DNA from 3 places in the Rothia sp. HMSC065C12 genome. Region 1 is predicted to be linked to each of the others. Evidence: riboswitches for the same ligand, from Rfam matches in the RefSeq annotation. Region 1 holds a riboswitch; each other region holds the start of a gene.

Region 1 (7,209 bases):
GTGACCGTGGGGTCTGTGTGTGCGTTGGCGAGGGGGTTGCTGCGACGTCACGGAGCCAGGTCTCTCGGTCGCTCTGGATGGTTTGCCTTCTTAGTAAAGCGCGCTCGGGGCCAGGAAGCAAAGGAGCCCGTCATATTCGGCATGCTGTGTATCGGTTCGTAATATTCCGAAATATTTAAAGACCCCGCCCCGCGCTCACTGCTGTGGGGCGCGGGGCGGGATTCATCATCATCATTCAGTAGGCGACAGGTTTCCCCGCCGACTTCTTTCTCCGGCGCGTAGCGATGATTAGCTCACCTTTGGGGAGCAGCCACGCGGCGGACATCTCTCCTAAAACTCAGCGCGTGCTGAGTGTTACGTTTAGCTGTGGTGCTAGTTGCTGGGGTACTTCGCCTTCACCCAGCGCTCGAACACGCCCACCAGCGCGTCGGTAATCTTACCGAGCACCGCCAGCGCCACAATAGCCAGCAGCAGGCGGTCGGTGCGGCCGTTGTTCTGCGAGTCGGTCAGCAGATAACCCAGACCCATGGACGCACCCAGCAACTCAGCGGCGACCAGGAACAGCCACGCCTGAGCCAGCGCCAGACGCAGACCCGAAACAACCGACGGCAGAACCGCGGGAAGCTGAACCGTGGTGAACAGGCGCAGACCCTTCAGGCCGAAGGCGCGGGCCATCTCCACGAGCTTGGGGTCCACGTGGGCGAGGGCTGCGGAAACCGTGGTGTACACGGGGAAGAACGCGCCGATGGCCACGAGGGTCACCTTCGAGTTCTCGCCGATGCCAATCCACAGCAGAAGCAGCGGGACCCACGCGAGTGAGGGGACTGCGCGCAGAGCGCCGATGGTCGGGGCGACGAACACGCGCACCGGGGCCGACAAGCCAATCAGCGATCCCAGCACCAGGCCGAGTACCGCGCCGATGCCGAAGCCAATCAGCACGCGCTGGGTCGAAATCGCGACGTGCTTGGCCAGCTCACCGCGCTGCGCCAGCTCGATACCGGCGCCCACCACACGGTCGGGGGAGGGCAGCTGGACCTGCGTGAACACGCCGTTGGTGCTCAGAATATACCAGAGCGCAATCAGCGCCAGGGGAAGAATCAGGCCCAGGTACTGCTTACCGGCGAACGGGTTCGACGGCAACTTCACGGAAGAGGCACGCTTCTCGGCACGCTCAGCGTGAGCGCTGGAGGCGGCGGTAATCGTTGCGGCGGTCATTACTTCTCCACCGCCTTGGCAATCTTCTCGACTGCGGCGCTGTCAGCCTTCTTCGCGAACTGGTCGTCCACGATGCTGTTCAGGGCCTTGTCCACGTCGGACTGGGAGGGGACGTCGCCGGACTCGACCAGAATCGGGCCAACGCCCTTGAGTACCTCAACCTGCTTGGCGCCCGGAACCGGGTCGATGTCCAGGTGGGTGCGCTCCATGACGACCTGAGCGGTCTCGTGCTTAATGCCGGACTCCTCCTCGACAATCTTCACAGCCTCTTCGGGGTTCTTCTTAGCCCAGGCGCGAGCGTACTCGTACACGTCCACGATGGTCTGTGCGGCGGTCGGGTTGGACTGAATGAACTTCTCGGTCGCGTTCAGGAAGCCGTAGGTGTTGAAGTTCAGGTTGCGGTAGAAGAGCACGTCGCCGCTTTCCACCTCGGCGGCAGCCATGATCGGGTCCAGGCCGCTCCACGCGTTGACCTGACCGTTATCCAGGGCGGTGCGGCCGTCGGCGTGCTGCAGGTTCTGAATGGTCAGGTCCGAAGCAGAAATACCCTCCTGCTTGAGTGCCTGCAGCAGCAGGAAGTACGGGTCGGTACCCTTGGTCACGGCAACGGTCTTACCCTTCAAATCCGCAACCTTGGTGATGCCCGAATCCTTGCGGGTCACCAGCGCCGACCACTCCGGCTGCGAGTAGAGGCTAATGACCTTGATGGGGGAGCCATTAGCGCGTGCCAGCAGCGCCGCCGAACCGGCGGTCGAGCCAACATCAATATTGCCGCTACGCAGCGCCTCATTCGCCTTGTTCGAGCCGGCCGACTTGACCCACTCAACCTTCTTACCCTCGGCGGCGAGGGCGGTCTCAAGCCAACCCTTCTTACGGATAATCAGGGACAGCGGGTTGTAGGTCGCGTAGTCAATGGTCACGGTGTTCTGATTGCCACCACCGGCAGCACCGGAGGCGTTAGCGGAACCGGAACCTTCACCGGCGCAGGCGCTGAGCAGAGTAGCAAAAGCGGCGGCTGCGGCAAGGGACTTGAGGGCGGTACGGCGAGACGGGGAGTAAGTCATGATGAAATCTTTTCGCTTCTGAAGATGATGATGTGATGTGTAAGAAATGTGTTGCGTGGCGGCTTTAGGCGTTATCTTCCACGCCAAGCTCAGCCAACAGTTCGCTACGCAGCGCCGTGATCTCTGCATCGGCGCGGTCACGCGGGTGAGAACGGTCAACGGTCACAATGCGCTGGATGGTGGCGGGCGCCTCCGGGGTGTCCTTACCGAGGACGATCACTCGGTCAGAGAGGTACAGCGCCTCTTCCACATCGTGGGTGACCAGCAGAATCGTGGTCGGGTCTTGACGGTGCACGTCCAACAGCAAATCCTGCATGTTGATGCGGGTCAGCGCGTCCAGAGCACCGAAGGGCTCGTCGAGCAGCAGCACGCCGGGGTTGCGTGCGAGCGCTCGCGCCAGGGACACGCGCTGAGCCATACCGCCTGAAATTTCCTTGGGACGGTGGGTTGCGTATTCGCCCAGTCCGACCAGGTCGAGCAGGCGCGCTACGGATGCTGCGCCTTCAGATTTTTTGGTGCCCTGCGGTAGTCCGAGAGCCACGTTGTCGGCGACGGTGCGCCAGGGGAGCAGGCGCGGTTCCTGAAAGCCGATAGCTACGCGGGGGTCGAGGCCGGTCACTGCCTTCTCGCCGATACGCACGGTACCTGCGGTGATGCGGTTCAGGCCTGCTGCTGCACGCAGGAGAGTGGATTTGCCGCATCCGGAGGAGCCGATGACGGAGATAATCTCGCCGGGGGCTGCGGTGAAGGAGACTCCGCGAAGAACTTCGTGGGTTCCGCCGGGCACGGGGAAAGATTGTCCGACGCCTTCAAAGCTCAAGGGGACGGCGGCGGTGGATACGGCACGGCGGCCGTTCTTTTCACTGGTGGGTACGTCAGTTACTGCACTGTTGAGTGTCATGTCACTTCCATCGTTCCTGGCGTTAGCACCGGGGGCGGAAGAATCCGTGCCGGTTGCTGCGACGTCGTGGAGCCAGGTCTCTCAGTCGCTCTGGATGGTTTGCTTCTCCCACCCTATGGGCTGTGGCGTGCCTCAATCAACCCGGCGGGCGCGTATGAATTTCTATGACCGTATATTTCGCATTTATCACGAAATATTTCGGTTCCACGTCACAAAAAGATTTTTTCGTCACAAACGTGACCTCCCTCCCGCGCGCCCCGTACACTCAAACCACGAGATCATGAGTCCCGGCGCTAAGCTCTGGCTAGCCGGGCGGCAACCCTCTCCCGTAGCGGGGTGCCCCAGATGATGATCTGGCCTCAACGTTACGAGGCAAGTACGGCGCGAACGCGCCACCTGCACGAAGGCCACCACCGAACGCAGAAGGCAAGAAGGAGGCGGCGCGCGGGGTGCAGGGCACTAACCCGATCGTCCCCGATCATTCGCGAAAGGAAAATCGATGGCTGAGCAGAAGAAGCGCATCGTAGTTAACGCATTCGAAATGACCTGCATTGGTCACCAGAGTTTCGACCTCTGGCGTCACCCGCGCTCCCGCGCAACCGAGTACAACACCATCAAGTACTGGACTGACCTGGCTAAGACCCTTGAGCGCGGTCTGTTTGACGCCGTGTTCATCGCTGACGTGGTCGGCATCTACGACGTGTACAAGAACTCTGCCGCTCCCGCCATTGAGGGTGCCGCTCAGGTTCCCGTGAATGACCCCGCAACCCAGATTTCTGCAATGGCTGCAGTGACCGAGCACCTCGGCTTCGGCGTGACTGCTGCCGCTACTTTCGAGCAGCCCTACACCCTGGCTCGCCGCTACGCCTCCCTCGACCACCTCACTGAGGGCCGCGTCGGCTTCAACGTTGTGACCTCTTACCTGCCTTCGGCTGCTGAGAACCAGGGCCTGCCCACCCAGATCCCGCACGACGAGCGCTACGAAATCGCTGACGAGTTCCTGGACGTCTGCTACAAGCTGTGGGAAGGCTCCTGGGAAGACGGCGCAGTCATCAAGGACCGCGAGCGCGGCATCTACGCTGACCCCTCCAAGGTCCACCCGATTGGCCACAAGGGCAAGTACTTCTCCGTACCCGGCATCTCCCTGACCGAGCCGAGCCCGCAGCGCACCCCCGTGATTTTCCAGGCTGGCGCATCCAGCCGCGGCCAGCAGTTCTCCGGCAAGCACGCTGAGGCTGTGTTCATCAGCGCCCTGCGCCCGGACCTGACCCGCGTTGTGACCGACCGTATTCGCGCCGCTGCAGAGGAGCAGGGCCGTAGCCGCGACGACGTCAAGATCCTCGCAATGCTCTCCGTCATCGTGGATGAGACCGAAGAGAAGGCAAAGGCAAAGTACGAGGATTACAAGAAGTACATCAACCTCGACTCTGCACAGGCTATTGTCGGCGGCTGGTCCGGTGTTGACCTGTCCCAGTTCGACGAGGACGAGGTCCTGAACTACGTGCAGACCGAGTCGATTCAGTCCTTCCTGACCCCCTTCACCCTGCAGGCGAAGGACAAGAAGTGGACCCGCAAGGACATCGCTGAGCACACCACCCTCGGCGGCATGGGTGAGGTCATTGTTGGTGACCCGGTTCAGGTTGCTGACGAGCTGGAGCGTTGGATCGATGAGGGCGGCCTGGACGGCATCAACCTGGCGTACCACGTCACCCCGGGTTCCTTCGAGGACTTCATCGAGTACGTTGTTCCCGAGCTGCAGAAGCGCGGCCGCTACCGCACCGAGTACGAGGGCAACACCCTGCGTGAGAACATCTTCGGTAAGGGCCACACCAAGGTTGCTGACAGCCACCCGGCTGCTAAGTACCGCGGCGCATACGTGGGCAAGCCTTCGGCTGCTGACACCCCGGCTCGCGCAATCGCTGAATAAGCGTTGCCGCTGAAGCGTGCCGTGTAGGTTCGCTCAAACTTAACGATTGAAAACAAGAACGCCCGTTCTGCTGGAGGATTTGTACCCCCGGCAGAGCGGGCGTTTCTTTGCGCTGTGCTTTCTCTATACTGGGTGGCATGACTGAACTTAACCATGATGACCGCTGCCCCTGCTCGAGCGGCGAGGTGTACGGCGCCTGCTGCGGCAGGTTCCTGGGCGAGTTTGCCGCCTCCGGCACGCTGACTGCTCCCGCGCCGGAGCAGCTGATGCGCTCGCGTTTTACCGCGTTTGCGACCGGGGATGCGGCGTACCTGCTGGCGAGCTGGCATCCGAGTACTCGCCCGGCCGCCTTGGAGTTGGAGGATGATATCCGCTGGTATCGCCTGGATATTCTGGGTGCTTCGGGTGGCCCGTTTGATGCGTCCGGTACGGTGGAGTTCGTTGCGTATTACCGTTCGGTGCCGGGCGTTCCTGCGGAGGAGCGGGTGAAGGGCAGCATGCATGAGCTGTCGCGCTTTGAGAAGGTGGGCGGCGCCTGGTTCTATCTGGATGGAGACGTCCGCTAAATCTCGTAACTTTCCCTGCCCCTGTCTCGTGCAGAGTGCGGGCATAGAAGAAATGGCAGAATCATTCCGAAACCGGAATGATTCTGCCATTTCTTGTTTTAGTTAGCTTCTGTCTTTTAGAAGATTTTCAAAGTCAATCTGAAATATCAGCCAGGCCAAGCCAAGAGGCACGCTCTGCCCCAATAGCAGGAATCAAAATAGGGGATGCGGTCATGACTAAGACGCTTCCTTGAAAACAGAATCTTGAAGAATGCGCTCTGCCTCAGCGGAGCTTCGCGGATCCCCCAAATCTAGAAGATCTACCGCCACATGCAAGGGCAGAATATGGGGCGGCTCATCGCATTCACGCAAGATAATGTTCGCCGAATCTACAGACGCCGGAAGCAGGTTGTACAGAAAAATGATGTTCTCTAAATCCTGGCTTGAAACATATGCATCAACCATTGAGCCGTACACCTGAGAAATATCGCTACTAATGCCGGTAAGCGACAATGCAGAGTCTTCCAAAATTGCAGGAATTTCAGCGGGAGGAGCCTGCAGATGATGCACTTTCAGACCGCGGCGAGCTCGGTATCGCTCAACAGACGCAGGTCCTTGCACCTGAATTGCTGAGGCGCGTTCTTTTGCCCTGCGGCGTTCCTCAGCAGATAGAACAGATGACTGACCATCGCAGTAACGCGCCAAAGCGTTGAATGCATCGAAGGAAATAGGACGGCCAGCATTACTGCGGTGCGCAGCGGGAAGAGCGTCGACAACCCAGCGGCTTCCCAATTTACGACCTTGAAGCATTCCACGTTCTAAGCGGGCGCGCACGCTTCGCTCTGAAACCTTAGCTTTTTGAGCATACTCTTGAACGGACATCATGGCAGAATCATACCGAAAACGGAATGATTCTGCCATGATTTTCTCGCACCCGGAAGCGATAAGGAACATGCAAGAGCGAACCAGATACGCCAAAGGCAGGCCCTTCGGCAGCTTGAAAACTTACATTCTCAGCCGCATCAGGAACCTGCCTTCAGCAAATATGTAGACTGTTGGACTTAGCTAGTCCAGCCGTTAATGATGCCCATACCGAAGTAGATCACGAACACCGCGGACACCAGGTACATCAGCCAGTGCACGTCCTTACCGCGGCCCTGCACCAAGCGAATGAAAGTGTACGCCACGAAGCCGGCACCAATACCGTTCGCAATCGAGTACGACAGCGGCATGAAAATAATGGTCAAGAACGCCGGAATACCCAGACCCCAGTCGGTCCAGTCAATATTCACGGCCTGGCGAATCATCAGGAAGCCGACCACGACCAGCGCCGGAGCAACCGCCTCGAAAGGAACGATGGTGACCAGCGGCGAGATGAAAATCGCCAGCAGGAACAGCACACCGGTCACAATGTTTGCGAAACCGGTGCGTGCGCCCGCACCAATACCGGTAGCGGACTCAACGAAAATCTGGTTGGCGGAACCGGATGCGCCACCACCGACAACGGAACCGAAAGCGTCCACGAGCAGGACCTTGTCGATGTCCTCAACCTTGCCG
Region 2 (7,209 bases), on a different contig from region 1:
GATCCGACAGGTACAGGCCCAAGCCGGCAGCAAAAATACCCAGGCAGACCCCGCCCAGAACCGCAACCGGCATCAGCGCAAGAGCGCCCAGCAGAAGCCCCGAACTCGCGCCGGTAGAGGGCGCCGTGAGGGACAACAACCACACGATACCCACATTGCTCAGACCCGTCACGGAAGCCAGCAACGCGGGTACCGCCGCCGCACCGAGCCAGTAGCCCGCATCCACCGGGCGAGCCGTACACACGTACTCGAAGACGCCAATCCACCGGTCTGTGGCAACGCGCGCGACAATACCGGCTGCCACGGAGCTGAGGGTGGCAATCAGAGCAGACGCGCAGCCGATGCGTACCGTATCGTTCGCGGCAAGATCAGCACCCAGAAGCACCGTGAAAAGCACGTTAAGACCGGGTACGAGAATCAGGGTCGTGACAGCCGTTCCGAGGGTTGCGAAGGTAATAGAAGATGACCAGCCAATAGAGGCGGTAGACAGTGCCCGACGCGCCACGCTAGGCAGAGCAGCAGAAGAGAGAACATGCACGCTACATCGCCCCCAGAGTGCCGCGACGGCGGGCGGAGGCAAGAGCCTTCCGAGCAAAGAGGAAAGCACACAACGCCCAGATGAAGCTCACGACCAGGGTCTGAATTACGGGCAAGAGTGCATCCGCCGGGGTAGTGATGGCGGTACGCCCAAGTAGCAGGTGCACCGGCGCCTGCAGGGGAATAAGCACACCCGCGGCATCCAGCCAGGCGGGCGCCTCAATGGTCGTGAAGAGAACCCCGGAAAGAATAAAAACCGGCACGAGCAATAGCTCCTCGTAGGCGATAGCGTTCGGCGTCGCCACGAAGAACACCGCAATCATGAACGTAACCGACAGGCACGCAAGCCACAGCAGGGGAATGCCCAGAACGTAGCGCGGCCAGAGTGCTGAAAAGTCCGTAACCTGCGGATTGAGCGTCACAAGAGCCCAAACCGCCCACGATAGGGGCAGGGCCGCCAGACCCACGATGGAGGCGCTCGAAACGATAGCCGCCAGCACCCGCACCGGAGAAATCGACCCCGAACACAGGTACACGAGGGTCCCGCGGAAGCGCTCAAAATTGATAATGCCCGCAGACACGATGCAGACCGACCACATGCCCACAATGCCCGCGCGGGTCCACGCCAGGGTCGGGTCAACGGAGTGACCCTCGGAGCTCTGCGCCGCCGCATGCACGGCGAGCGCCTGAAGGATGACCGACCCGAGCACCGTGCTGATAAGCAGCTGAATAAAGTACGGGACCGTCAGGAACTGGCGCAGGCTAAATCCCATGAGCCGCAGCTGGCGGGCGCACTCCTGCCACAGGTCGTACCGTCGACCCCGCCGCTGGAACTCTTCCGAACGTCGCGTCTTCACGTTCATCGCTTGAGCCCCTCCGCCATCGCCAGGTATGCCTCTTCCAGGGTTGCCGGGCGCGTGTACGGTTCGGTCCGTGCCCCAATGTTCGCGGCGGCGAGCCCCTCCGCCAGGATGCGGTGAGCTTCTCCCGCCTCGAACGTGGTGCGCTCGCCGTGCCAGTAGAGGGTGAGCTCCCAGCCGGAACCGCGCGGGGCGAAGAGCACCGTAGCCTTATCGCCGAGGAGCCCACGAAGCGTATCAAGGCCCTCGGTGGCGGTGGCCTCGACCTGTACCACGGTCGTGGCGGCAATGCCGGCGTGCGCGGCGATGTCTTCGAGGCTGCCGCTCACGGCGACGGAACCGGCGCCTAACACGGTGATGGTGTGCGCCAGGTCCTCGATTTCGCCGAGTAGGTGGCTCGTCAGCAGAACGGCGGCGCCGTCTTCCGCGAGGGAGCGGATGAGGGTTCGCACGGTTAGGGCGATATCGGGGTCGAGCCCGTTGGTCGGCTCATCCAGCAGGAGCAGGGCGGGGGAGCCGAGCAGGGCGCGGGCAATATGTAGGCGCTGCTTCATGCCGCGGGAAAACTCCTGGACAGGCCGCGTTGCCGCATCGGTGAGTTCCACACGGGCTAGGGCATGCTCCACCTCGTGTCGTCGGGTCCGCCCGGAAACCCCCGCAACATCGGCGAAGAACAGCAGATTGTCGCGGGCACTGGCGCGCGGGTAGAAGCCGTTCTCCCCGCCCAACGCGAGGCCCACGTGACGGCGCGCCCGCTGCGGGTGGGTGATGGCGTCAATACCGTTCACGGTGAGGCTACCGCCGGTGGGGGTGAGCAGGGTCGAGCACATCTGCACGGTAGTCGTTTTGCCCGCACCGTTGGGGCCGAGGAGGGCATGAATCTCACCGGAACTGACGCGAAGCGACACCCGGTCGACGGCGGTAAAAGCGTTTTCACCTTTGCCAAAGACGCGGCTGAGCTGCGCCGCATCAAGAACAAGAGACATGGTAGGTAACCTTCGGGTATGACCCTCTGGCCCCTATACCGGAGGGATGCTGAGCAGGATAAACGGCGTAGCGAGCCGTAGCGAGTTGTACCCTGCGTGAGTGTATGTGTCATTTCAGTGTACCGAAAAACCGTAGATAAAAGTGATGGGGGTTACTGTGTGGATGGTGGGTGTCCGCCTCCGCATCTCGATTGCCTCGTCCTCGGATTGCCCCGGCACCGTCGTTCGCGTTTTATGACAGACGTTAAAAAACGTCATCTTTGCAATGAAATGTCTTAAAGTACCGCGCACCCACAAAATCCTTGACCCCGCCCCGTGCCCTATGACACTCTAAATAACAGGTCAAGAGCGCCAGCGATAAGCCCCAGCTAGCTGGCCGGCAACCCTCCTCCGCGGTGGGGTGCCCTGGGTGAAGACCGGGCGGCACGCACAAGCGTGACGCAAGCGCGGGACCGATGTGACCGAAACCGGTACATCAATCGTGACAGGATTATTCGACGACGATTCCTGTACCGTCGGCATGCGGCCCCTTAAGAATCCCCAATAGGAGCCACGCATGAGCAACAACACTACCGTCCCGACTCCCGCCAACCCCGCCGGTTGGAAGTTCGAAACCCGCCAGATCCACGCAGGTCAGGCGCCGGATGCCGCAACGGGAGCTCGGGCACTACCTATCTACCAGACCACTTCCTTCGTCTTTGACAGCGCCGAGCAGGCAGCGAACCGTTTCGCCCTCGCCGAGCTGGGCCCCATTTACACTCGCCTCAACAACCCCACCCAGGAAGTCATCGAAAACCGTATCGCTTCCCTGGAAGGCGGCGTAGGCGCGCTGCTGCTGGCATCCGGTCAGGCAGCTATTACCTACGCAATCCTGAACATTGCCGGTGCAGGCGACCACGTTGTTGCTTCGCCCTCCGTGTACGGCGGCACCTACAACCTGCTCAAGTACACCCTCGCCGACCTGGGCATTGAAACCACCTTTGTTGAGGACCCGGACGACCTGGACGCATGGCGCGCCGCAGTCCGCCCCAACACCAAGCTCTTCTACGGCGAGTCCGTGCCCAACCCCCGCAACGACGTGCTCGACATTGAGCCCATCGCCAAGATCGCCCACGAAAACGGCGTGCCCCTGATCGTGGACAACACCGTGCCCACCCCCTACCTGCTGCGCCCCATTGAGCACGGCGCAGACGTGGTCGTCCACTCCGCCACCAAGTACCTGGGCGGCCACGGCACCTCCATCGGCGGCGTGATCGTTGACTCCGGTAACTTCGACTACGGTGCAGACCCCGAGAAGTTCCCCAAGTTCAACCAGCCCGCCCCCGGCTACCACGGCCTGGTCTACGCACGCGATTTGGGTAAGGACTCCGCATTCGGCGCGAACCTCTCCTATATCCTGAAGGCGCGCGTCTCCCTGCTGCGTGACACCGGCGCCGCCATCTCCCCGACCAACGCCTTCAACATCGGCATTGGTCTGGAGACCCTCTCCCTGCGCATCGAACGCCACATCGAGAACGCCACCAAGGTCGCCCGCTGGCTCGAAGCAAACCCGCAGGTCGAGAAGGTCATCTGGGCTGGCGTGGAATCCTCCCCCTGGTACGAGCGTGCACAGAAGTACCTGCCCAAGGGCCCCGGTGCGGTGCTCGGCTTCACCCTCAAGGACGCAACCCTGGAGCAGACCCGCGACTTCGTGGACGCCCTCAAGTTGCACTCCAACGTGGCGAACATCGGTGACGTGCGCTCGCTCGTGATTCACCCCGCCTCCACCACCCACTCCCAGCTTTCCGCTGAGGAACTGGAGAAGATTGGCGTGTACCCGAACTTCGTCCGCCTGGCAGTCGGTATCGAGAACATCGACGACATTCTCGCCGACCTGCAGCTGGGCTTCGACACCCTCTCCTAAACGGTGATGCAACCCGCAGGTGGACCGGCAAGCTACGGCTTTTCGGTCCACCTGCGGATTCCCCGTTACGGAGCATGTTGTAACTGTGCGGCGTTGCTGCCGCCCAATCTGTTGCTTCTTCTACCCACAGACGAGTACCCCGCTCACACCCGGCACCACCTCGCCGACCAACCCAGTGAAGGGAACCCCATGACCACCCAGAGCACTAGCCAGTCCGGCACTACCAGCCAGCCTGTCACCGCACCCATCCCCGTGGCGGGCACCCGCACCGAGCACCCCGAAGCGCAAGGCTATCTGCGTCAGCTGAACATCGGCGACCTGGAGCTCGAGTCCGGCGTGACCCTGCCGCAGGTGACCATCGGTTACGAAACCTGGGGTACCCTCAACGAGACCGGCGATAACGCCATCCTCATCCTGCACGCACTCACCGGTGACACGCATGTCTCCCGCGGCGTGCCCACCCCGGACATGCCCGCGCCCCTCATCCGCGCTATCGAATCCGACGGCTGGTGGGAGGGCATCGTGGGTCCCGGCGCGGTCATCGACACCAACCGATACTTCGTCGTTGCCCCCAATATTCTGGGCGGCTGCTACGGTTCGACCGGTCCGGCCAGCATCATTCCCGAAGGCTACCCGGGCGCCGGCGAGCACTGGGGATCCCGATTCCCGCTCGTCACCATCCGCGACTCGGTGCGTGCTGAGGCGCGTCTGGCGCGTGCACTGGGCGTGACGAGTTTCCGCTACGTGATTGGTGGTTCCCTCGGTGGCGCTCGCGCCCTCGAGTGGGCGGCAACCAACCCCGAGCTGGTGCGCGGATGCGCGGTCATCGCCTCCGGTCCTTCGGCTACGGCGGAGCAGATTTCCTGGGCCCACACTCAGAACATTGCGATTCGTTCGGATGCGAACTTTGCCGGTGGCGACTACTATGCCGGTCCTGCACCGACTGCCGGTCTGGCTCTGGCGCGCCGTATCGCGCACACCACCTACCGCAGCCCCGCAGAGCTGGAGCACCGCTTCGGCCGTGAGGAGAACCGCGGCGAAAACACTGTGGGCGGTTCGCTGGGTGAGCCGCGTGGCCGCTACGCCATTGAAAGCTACCTGGACCACCACGGCGCTAAGCTGGTTGAGCGTTTTGACGCGAACAGCTACCTGGCTGTGAATGAGGCGCTGATTTCGCACGATGTGGCTCGTGGCCGCGGCACTCTGGCACAGGCGCTGGCGCACACCGATTGCGAGTGGACGATTGCGGCGGTGAACACGGACCGTCTGTTCTTCCCGCACGAGTCGCACCGCCTGGCGGAGGCGCTTCCCACCCCGGTGCCCGTGGACATTATCGAGTCGAACCACGGCCATGACGGCTTCTTGATTGAGGCGAAGCAGGTGGAGAAGATTCTGGCGCGCGCCCTCGGCGTTGAAGATGAATCCGCCGCCCCGAGTGAGGCGCAGCGTGAACGTGAAGCTTTGGAATCGATGACTCGTCTGTACGGCGCTGTTAATCGCTAACTCGACCGGCGCCCGAAGGCGTTTCACGCATCCTGCTGAATGTTGTTTTATCCAAACAGTGGGTGTGGGATTGTGAGGGAATGACTGGGTATTCTCAACTGTCCTTCCGCCCACCGTGAATTAACCTTCACCCATAGGGTTATGTAATAAAATGTCGGGCGTTCGTATGATGCGAGTGTCCGGCATTTTTTCTATCTTTATGAAGAGTGTTATGCCAAGTCAGGGAATATTTTCCGGTTTTTCGGGTGTTTTGCGAAACCTCCGCGAGATATCGCGAAGTAACCTCCTGTTGCACCGGAAGGTAAAGGTTCTCGGTTTGCTTTAGACCAGCTCTAACCCCATAGCATTAACGCTGTGGTAAGTATTCAAGAGGTAGCGGAGCAGTTGGGGGTGAGCACCCACGCCCTGCGATATTACGAAAAAGAGGGGCTCATTGCGGTGCCCCGTGATGCTCACGGAACCCGTATTTTTGATGAGGAGTCTATCTCCGCAGCACGGTTTATTGCTACCTGCCGTCAGGCCGGCATGAGTCTTGCCGACATTCGCACGATTTTGAGCAATCCGGACGACCACGCCCTATCCATTGATGTGATGGAGCGTGCCCGTCAGAAGATTGAGGATGAGATTGTGGGGTTGCAGCAGAACCTTGAGCACCTGGATCGCCGTATTCAGGAGCACCGCCGTCACCTCGACAGCACCCGCTAGGTAACTAGTCTTCTGCAGACGCGTATAAACGCCCGGTATTCCCAACGTTGGGAATACCGGGCGTTTTTCTGTGCTCAGCTGGCATGCTCGGCTACTCACCCCTAGCTACTGGGTATTTTCAGCCCGTAGGTTTAACCCCAAGCCGCTTTTTCCGGGTCAATACCATGTGCACGAGCATTCTCGTAGATGACATCCCGCAACCACTCCGCGAGCCCGGTCGCAAGCTTCTCGTAGTGCGCCTTGAAACGGGCATCCTCAACGTAGCCGCGGGCTAGAATAGCGTGCTTAGCGGGGGTGACCTCGAAGAAGAACAGGGAGGCGCGGTGCCGCTCGGCGAGTGCGTTCGCCTCCTCACTGCCCGGCTTCACGCCGCGGTTGAATGCCTCGACGAGGGCCTGCTCTACCTCGTCAACCTGCTGTTTGCCGTTCTGCCAGTCGGCACGGTTCATCGTTGCAGTTCGGCGCTGGTATTCAGCCCAGTCGTCAGTTTTTCCGTAACGCTCCTGCGCTTCCTGCTGGTGGGCGAGACTGAACCCTTCACCCATAATCTCTGCTTTTTCGGCAGCGCTGAGCTGCTCATTTTTAGGTGCCATGGTGTCCTCCAAAAGGTGTTCGATGGTTTCAAGCATGCGCCCGTACGCGGCGATTTTGCGTTGAAGCATATCCCGCTGAGCGAGTAGATGCTCGGTGCTGTTCGCTTCGTCCTGCAGTATGT
Region 3 (7,209 bases), on a different contig from region 1:
CTTCGGGTCGTTGCTGGTGTACCAGGCGAACAGCTGCGGCAGACCCGCACGAGACAGCAACGCCAGGGTCACAGCCAGGTGGGAGGGGGTTGCCGAGTTCAGGATCGGGGCAATCTCCTTCAGCAGCGGCTCCAGGCCGTCCGCCTCAATCTTCTCAACATCCATGAAGGAGTTGTAGAGTGCGCCAATACGGGACTCCGGCTGCTCCTTCGCGATCTTCTCCACCAGCTCACGCACGTGCTTCTCTGCGTTATCGCGGAGGGTGTACAGGCCGCCGTCCTTGGGGCGATCCGCCGGGATTTCGTGGGTAGCAAGCCACTTACCGTTGACGTGGCGGAAGAAATCGTCGCCCGGCTTGACGGTTTCATCCACCCATTCTTTAGTGATTCCAGAGTTAGTAGTCATGGTTCCATTCTAGGTTCTTAACGTAAGAAGCCACACGATTACCGACAAGCCATCATATGGTGACTCACCAGCAAACGTGTGGCTTCCCTACACGAAAGATGGGGCAATTATGCCTGAGCCGCCAGCTTCTCTGCACGCTCAGCCATCAGACGCTTCTCAGCACCGTTAACCAGCCAGAGGAACAGAACCGCCAGACCCGAGCACACAATCATGAAGACGAACGCGGTGCTCCAACCCCAGTGATCAACAATGATGCCGATACCAGCAGAAGCCAGGGTCGCACCCAGCGCGTAACCGAACAGGCCGGTGAAGCCCGCAGCGGTACCCGCAACGTGCGAGGGAGACAGGTCAATAGCCTGCAGACCAATCAGCATAACCGGGCCGTAAATCAGGCCACCAATCAGAGCCAACGCAACGTACGCAATCCACAGCGGCGCATCCGAAGAAGGCAGCCAGTACAGCAGAATCGCGCCAACGGTCGCAATCAGGAACAGGATACCCGCGGGGGAGCGGCGACCCTTGAACATGCGGTCAGAAACGTAACCGCACAGGACGGTGCCGCCAATACCGGCAAGCTCCAGAATCGAGAAGCCCGCAATACCACCCTCAAGGGAAGCGTGGCGCACATCGTGTAGGTACTTCGGCGCCCACACCAGCACGCCGTAACGCAGGGTGTACACGAACACGTTTGCCAGAGCCAGGTACACCATAGTCGAGTTGGTCAGCACGTGCTTACGGATGGTGGTCCAGGTGGACTCTGCACGATCCTCAGCGGTGGACTCAACCTTGTGCGGGTCGTTGCGGTACACGTCAACGGTGGGCAGACCCTCAGCCTCGGGGTTGTCACGAATCAGCAGCCACGCCACGAACGCCAGAACGAAGCTGATAACAGCCGGGAACCAGAAGGCAACTTCCCAGGTCTTGCCGAACATGGAGAAGCCCCATGCAACCAGCAGACCGGACAGCGCACCACCAACGTTGTGGGCGGTGTTCCACCAGGAAACCTTCGTGCCGCGCTCGCTGGTGGAGAACCAGTTCACGAGCACACGACCCGAGGGAGGCCAACCCATACCCTGGAAGATGCCGTTGAAGACCATAATGGTCGCCATGATGGAGGCGATAGCAGCAGCGTAGCCCGTCGCACCCGCGCCTTCACCCATGTAACCGGTCAGCGCCAGCAGGATGTTTGCAACACCCGAGAGCACCAGACCGATGGGCAGGAACAAACGCGCGTTCGAGCGGTCAGAAATCATTGCGGTGAAGAACTTGCTGAAGCCGTAAGCCAGCAGCAGTGCCGTGGACAGTGCACCAATTGCTGCGTTGCTGAAGCCAAGTTCCTTGGTCAGAATCGGGGTGACCAGCGGGACGTTGTTACGAATCAGGTAGAAGGTTGCGTAACCGATGAAGATACCCATGAAGACCTGTAGGCGCATGCGCGGGTACTTCGCATTAACTTCTGCTTCGCTGAGCTGGGGCTTGGGTGCCGGAATAGCGAGCCAGCGGGGTGTAGAACCCTTCTTCTTCTTCTTTGATGAAGTGGTAGTAGTCATGCTGGAATTCTAAAAACGGCGGCTTATAAAAATGCTAATCCGCTGGAAATGTTTTCAGTAGAATGTTCACTATGGTGAACGGATATTCGGAGCGATTATTCTATTAATACTGTTTTTACCCTGGAATTACGGGGAAGTGCTAAATCTGTGTGATGTATATCTGTCTACTGGGCAACAGTGCCACAAGTGCTGCGGTGAATATAAATACTTTCCTTGTTGAGTAAGTATGTGTTTTGGTCAGACCACACTTAAATTTAGAGTAATTTATACCCTAAGTTCAAAAAGAAAACCACTTGGACACCAATAAATCACCGCCCTAAAACAGCACAGAAAACCCGCCCGCACGGTGCAGAAGAAAAACCGTACGGGCGGGCCTGTTATCTATCCCCAAAAGCTCGGCATACAGTCGGTACGCATACCGGCACGAAGCCGAACAGCCGCCACCTGCCGCAGGTTACCGCGAGCAAACCATCATCCGGTCAACCCGCAGCAGGCAGCGGAACCAATAGGCGCCTCCTAGAGGGATGCGCGAATCGCCTTGGTGGCATCTACCAGGTGACGCAGAGACTGCTTGGTCTCCTCGTAATCACGAGTCTTCAGACCGCAGTCCGGGTTCACCCACAGGTCAGCAATGGTGCCGTAACCAATCGCAGCCTTCAGCAGGGACTCAATCTCATCCTGCGAAGGAACACGCGGGGAGTGGATGTCCCACACGCCCGGGCCCAGACCGGAAACGAAGCTCTCCGGAATGTCAGCCAGCAGCTCCATGTGCGAACGAGCCGCCTCGATGCTGGTCACGTCAGCGTTCAGAGCGTTAATCGAGTCGATAATCTCGTTGAACTCCGAGTAGCACAGGTGGGTGTGAATCTGAGTGGAATCCTTCACCGCGCTGGTTGCCAGGCGGAAGGAGTTCACCGACCAGTCCAGGTACTGCGGCTGCTCATCGCGGCGCAGGGGCAGCAGCTCACGCAGAGCCGGCTCGTCCACCTGAATGATGCGGATGCCCGCCTGCTCCAGGTCGGCAATCTCGTCGGCAAGAGCCAGAGCCACCTGGTTAGCGGTCTCGCGGCGCGGCTGGTCGTCACGCACGAAGGACCAGGCCAGAATCGTCACCGGGCCGGTGAGCATGCCCTTGACCGGCTTGTCGCTCAGCGACTGTGCGTGGGAGCTCCACGGAACGGTGAACGCCTCACCGCGCAGGCCCTCACCGTGACGCTTCACGTCACCGAACAGGATCGAGGGGCGGGTGCAACGCGAACCGTAGGACTGAACCCAGCCGTGGCGGGTGGTTGCGAAACCGTCGAAGTTCTCAGCGAAGTACTGAACCATGTCGTTACGCTCAGCCTCACCGTGAACCAGAACGTCCAGGCCCAGCCCCTCCTGCAGCGCGATGACCGAGGCAATCTCGTCACGCAGGAAGCCGTTCAGCTCCTCAGCGGAAATCTTGCCCGCACGAGCCTCCGCACGGCGGCGGCGAATCTCAGCGGTCTGCGGGAAAGAACCAATGGTGGTGGTCGGCAGCTTCGGCAGGTTCAGGTCAGCCTGAGCCTCGCGGCGAACGTCAATAGTCGGGCGGTCAAAGTCCTCGGGAGTCACAGCTGCGGCGCGGGCACGAATCTCGTCGTTGTGCTTGCGCGGGTCAGCGGCGAAGCGAGCCAGCGCCTCATCGGCAGCCTTCAGCTCCGGCTCAACAGCCGCCTCACCCTCAGCCAGGCCACGAGCCAGCAGAGCAATCTCAGCGACCTTCTGGTCAGCGAACGCCAGGCCGTCCACGGGAACCTCGGCGGGGTCCTCCAGAGCCAGGTCGTGCGGCACGTGCTGCAGGGAGGTCGAAGAAGCCACCGACACGGCACCCTCGGATGCGCCGGGCAGCGCCTCCAGAGTCTTCAGGGCGGCGCGAACATCGGCACGCCACACGTTACGGCCGTTCACAACACCGGCAACCAGGTGCACACCAGCGGCAGAAACAGACTCCAGCTCAGTCTTCGAGTACACGCCGTGCACCAGGTCAAGATGCAGAGCCTCAATACCGGTACCCAGCAGCGCCGGCAGGTTCTCACGCAGAGAACCGTAGGGGCTGGTCACCAGAATCTGCGGGCGCTTCTCGCCGGCAGCCAGGGCACGGTAGGTGCGCTCAGCCAGCTGCGCAACCTTTGCGTTGTCGGCACGGTCCACGGTCAGGCCCGGCTCGTCCAGCTGAACCCACTCAACACCGCGCTCAGCCAGCTGCTCCAGCACCTGAGCGTACGCGGCAACGAACTCATCCAGACGGTCAACGGGGGAGAAGTCCTCAGCGGAACCCTGCTCAGCCTTAGCGCCCAGCAGCAGGGTCAGCGGGCCAACAATCTGCGGGCGAACCTTCACGCCAGCCTGCTTTGCTACCTCGAGCTGCTCGTCAATAGCCTCAAGGTTCAGCTTAATCTCGGTGCCGGCACCAATCTCGGGCACCAGGTAGTGGTAGTTGGTGTCGAACCACTTAGTCATCTCCAGAGGAGGCAGGGTCTCGGTACCGCGCGCCAGTGCGAAGTAGCCGGGCAGATCCAGCAGGCCGCGTGCATCCTTAGCCTCAGCCAGACGCTCGGGAACCAGGGTGAACAGGCGAACAACGTCGAGCACCTGGTCGTAGTAGGAGAAGGTTGCCGGAATCGAGTAGTTGTCAGCCTTCAGACCGGCGGCGGTCACGCGCTCGAAGTAGGTGCGCTGCACGTCTGCGGCGGTGTCCTGCAGCTCCTGCAGGGTGGCCTTGCCCTTCCAGAAAGCCTCCTGAGCCTTCTTCAGCTCACGGAAGCGGCCCACGCGGGGGTAACCAACAATAGTTGCGGCGGGGAAAGCAACGTTAGACATAGTGCATATTCCTTTACTGGGGATAGAAATGGGAGAATCAGCGGGCCCTGCCGGCCCCGTCGATGGGGCCGAGATCCGCGGGACGCTCCCGGGGTACTTTGGGGGAAACTTGGGTGGCGCATCCGCGCCGGGCGGAGCGGGTCGCGCTTAGGCGAATTCCAGCTCGCTCAGGGGCTGGGAGAAACGGTTGCTGTATCGGGGCAGGTCCAGCTGATCCAGAACGTCAAGCACCGCGGCATGCTCGTTGAAGGTGAAGAAGTGCAGACCCGGTGCGCCCGCATCCATCACGGTACGGCACTGGTTCAGTGCGTAGTCCACGCCGATGCGGTGCAGCTCTGCGCTGCTGGTTGCCGTCTCCAGGGCGTACGCAAGATCCGCCGGAACCGACATGCCCGCCATCTGGCAGAGGTTCTGTAGGCGCTTCAGCGAGGTTACCGGCATGATGCCCGGAATAATCGGAATATCCACACCTGCCAGGTGCGCCGAATCGACCAGGGCGCTGTAGCGTTCATCCTCGAAGAACACCTGGGTGATAGCGAAATCCGCGCCGGCACGCTGCTTCGACAGCAGAATCTCAATATCCTGCAGCAGGGATGCGGACTCGGGGTGCTTCTGCGGGTACGCCGCCACACCGATGGACACCTTACCCGCCGCCAGGTGGGCGAAATCTTCGCGTTCCACGCGGCGAATCAGCTCGACCAGGTAGCGGGCGAAGGGAAGCTCAGAAACTTGACCTTCCTGCACGTCACCGCGCAGCGCCAGGAAACCGCGCACGCCCAGACCCAGAATCAGGCGGACCGCACGCTCCAGCTCGTGCACCGAGTGGCCTGCACAAATCAGGTGTGCCAGGGGGGTGAGGGAGGTTTCGTGCACCAGGTAGTCGAGCAGCGCCAGCGTCTTCTGACGGCGCTTCGCGTCACCGGAATAGGTGACCGAAACGTAGTCGGGGTTGGTACCCTCAAGCTCCGCAATGGTGCGAATCAGCGACTCACAGCTTGCGTGTGAGCGCGGAGGGAACAGCTCAAAAGAAAGAGCCGGGTGAACTGTCGTCATGACCATCCTTCGTGTTCACCCGATAGATACACACCGTAAGGGTGCGCGAATTCTTCTGCAGGATGCGCGCCACCGGTTGCGGGTGCGCATCATCAAGGGGTGCCGAAGGGTATTCTTCTCTATCGGTTCTGGCGGGAGCACCTTGTCCGCACCCTGCACCGTGACGGTGGGGGATACTGGCGAGGTTGCTGCGACGTCGACGAGCCAGATCTCTCGGTCGCTCTTGATAGATAACGCCTTCACTTTACCCACCGCCTCCGAGGGCGTGCAAGGGGTGCGGCGGTTGATGTCCTAATATTTCTGGACATGACATTGGGGCGAAATATGAACTTAATATGACCGACTATGACGAAGGGCGGCTGGGGGCGTTGTGGGTAGGGCTGTCGGCTGACCCCTGGATGCCTGGCACTATCGCAGATACGTCTGCTTAATATTCTTGGACACGCACGAATATATGTGTTTTGAATTTCATTGAGGGGTAGGGTAGCTAGTGAGGCACGGGTAGTGTTTCAATGTCCGCTCATCGAGGAGTTTCAGGGCTCAAAGATGAGTTCAATATGACTTTGTGAGCGTGGTGAGAATGAAAAAGCTATTTTCTTCTATACTCTGGTCCTTCCGCCTAGCCTGGAAAACCTGTCCCACAACCCTGGTGAGCGTCGCCCTATCGCTAGCCGTCATTGCCTGCATTCCCTTGAGTCAGTCCCTGCTGATTGGTAATACAGTATCAGCCTTGAGCGGTTCAAATGGTGGCGCGGCCTGGATTTATATCGTTGCTCTTGCCCTTGTTGTCGGAATTAATATCATTGCTAAACGCTGGGTCATAAGTAACATGCTCATCCTCAAATCAAAGGTGAACTATCGGGTTCACTGCATGTTAAATAACAGGTTATCTACATTTCCGTTATCTGATATAGGTAGCACAAAATCACAGGAAGATATACGTGCTGCTAGAGAGGCAATATCGAAACAGGAATTGCAGGTTCACACCATGTCAGTTATGACACTGGTGAGTGCCTTCGCAATGGTGTTACTTCTCTGTCTTAATATCGCGAACGTCAGCATTGTGGCAGCAATTTTTGCGGCACTGTGTTCACTACCCCTATCTATTGCAATGGTAATCCTCGCTAAACGTGATTACGCTATATACACCCTAATGTACGAGGACTATCGGGTAGAGAACTACTATCTAGACAATCTGATGGCTCAGAGTCGAGCCCAAGAACTTCACCTCATGAGAGCCTCCCGATTTTTCTCGCAACGCGTAGCGTCCTGGCGACGCCGGGCGGCCGGTAGGGAATTGAGCCTTGAAAGTGTTAGAGGAATCATCTCCATAGTTGCAGGGCTACTCTGCTCTGTC

Evidence for each region. Region 1 has a riboswitch for S-adenosylmethionine ahead of HMPREF2836_RS01855 (LLM class flavin-dependent oxidoreductase). Riboswitches for the same ligand answer to the same signal wherever they lie in the genome.
Region 2: linked by a shared signal. The riboswitch ahead of HMPREF2836_RS00965 (bifunctional o-acetylhomoserine/o-acetylserine sulfhydrylase) and the one ahead of HMPREF2836_RS01855 (LLM class flavin-dependent oxidoreductase) in region 1 are both predicted to bind S-adenosylmethionine.
Region 3: linked by a shared signal. The riboswitch ahead of HMPREF2836_RS02170 (methylenetetrahydrofolate reductase) and the one ahead of HMPREF2836_RS01855 (LLM class flavin-dependent oxidoreductase) in region 1 are both predicted to bind S-adenosylmethionine.

The regions. Positions count from the first base shown of each region.
Region 1 is NZ_KV807671.1:116,217-123,425, reverse strand. It holds gene HMPREF2836_RS01870 (ABC transporter permease) at 373-1,215, opposite strand; gene HMPREF2836_RS01865 (aliphatic sulfonate ABC transporter substrate-binding protein) at 1,215-2,279, opposite strand; gene HMPREF2836_RS01860 (ABC transporter ATP-binding protein) at 2,344-3,180, opposite strand; SAM riboswitch class I at 3,185-3,281, opposite strand; SAM riboswitch class IV at 3,457-3,565, shown strand; gene HMPREF2836_RS01855 (LLM class flavin-dependent oxidoreductase) at 3,680-5,107, shown strand; gene HMPREF2836_RS01850 (YchJ family protein) at 5,245-5,673, shown strand; gene HMPREF2836_RS01845 (hypothetical protein) at 5,890-6,573, opposite strand; gene HMPREF2836_RS01840 (NCS2 family permease) at 6,714-7,209, opposite strand, start outside.
Region 2 is NZ_KV807670.1:184,390-191,598, forward strand. It holds gene HMPREF2836_RS00950 (ABC transporter) at 1-538, opposite strand, end outside; gene HMPREF2836_RS00955 (ABC transporter permease) at 540-1,400, opposite strand; gene HMPREF2836_RS00960 (ABC transporter ATP-binding protein) at 1,397-2,383, opposite strand; SAM riboswitch class IV at 2,724-2,836, shown strand; gene HMPREF2836_RS00965 (bifunctional o-acetylhomoserine/o-acetylserine sulfhydrylase) at 2,940-4,286, shown strand; gene HMPREF2836_RS00970 (homoserine O-acetyltransferase MetX) at 4,476-5,789, shown strand; gene HMPREF2836_RS00975 (MerR family transcriptional regulator) at 6,144-6,494, shown strand; gene HMPREF2836_RS00980 (MerR family transcriptional regulator) at 6,626-7,209, opposite strand, start outside.
Region 3 is NZ_KV807672.1:487-7,695, reverse strand. It holds gene HMPREF2836_RS02185 (M13 family metallopeptidase) at 1-405, opposite strand, end outside; gene HMPREF2836_RS02180 (MFS transporter) at 513-1,955, opposite strand; gene metE (5-methyltetrahydropteroyltriglutamate--homocysteine S-methyltransferase) at 2,472-4,799, opposite strand; gene HMPREF2836_RS02170 (methylenetetrahydrofolate reductase) at 4,947-5,852, opposite strand; SAM riboswitch class I at 5,969-6,085, opposite strand; partial or broken gene HMPREF2836_RS02160 (ATP-binding cassette domain-containing protein) at 6,433-7,209, shown strand, end outside.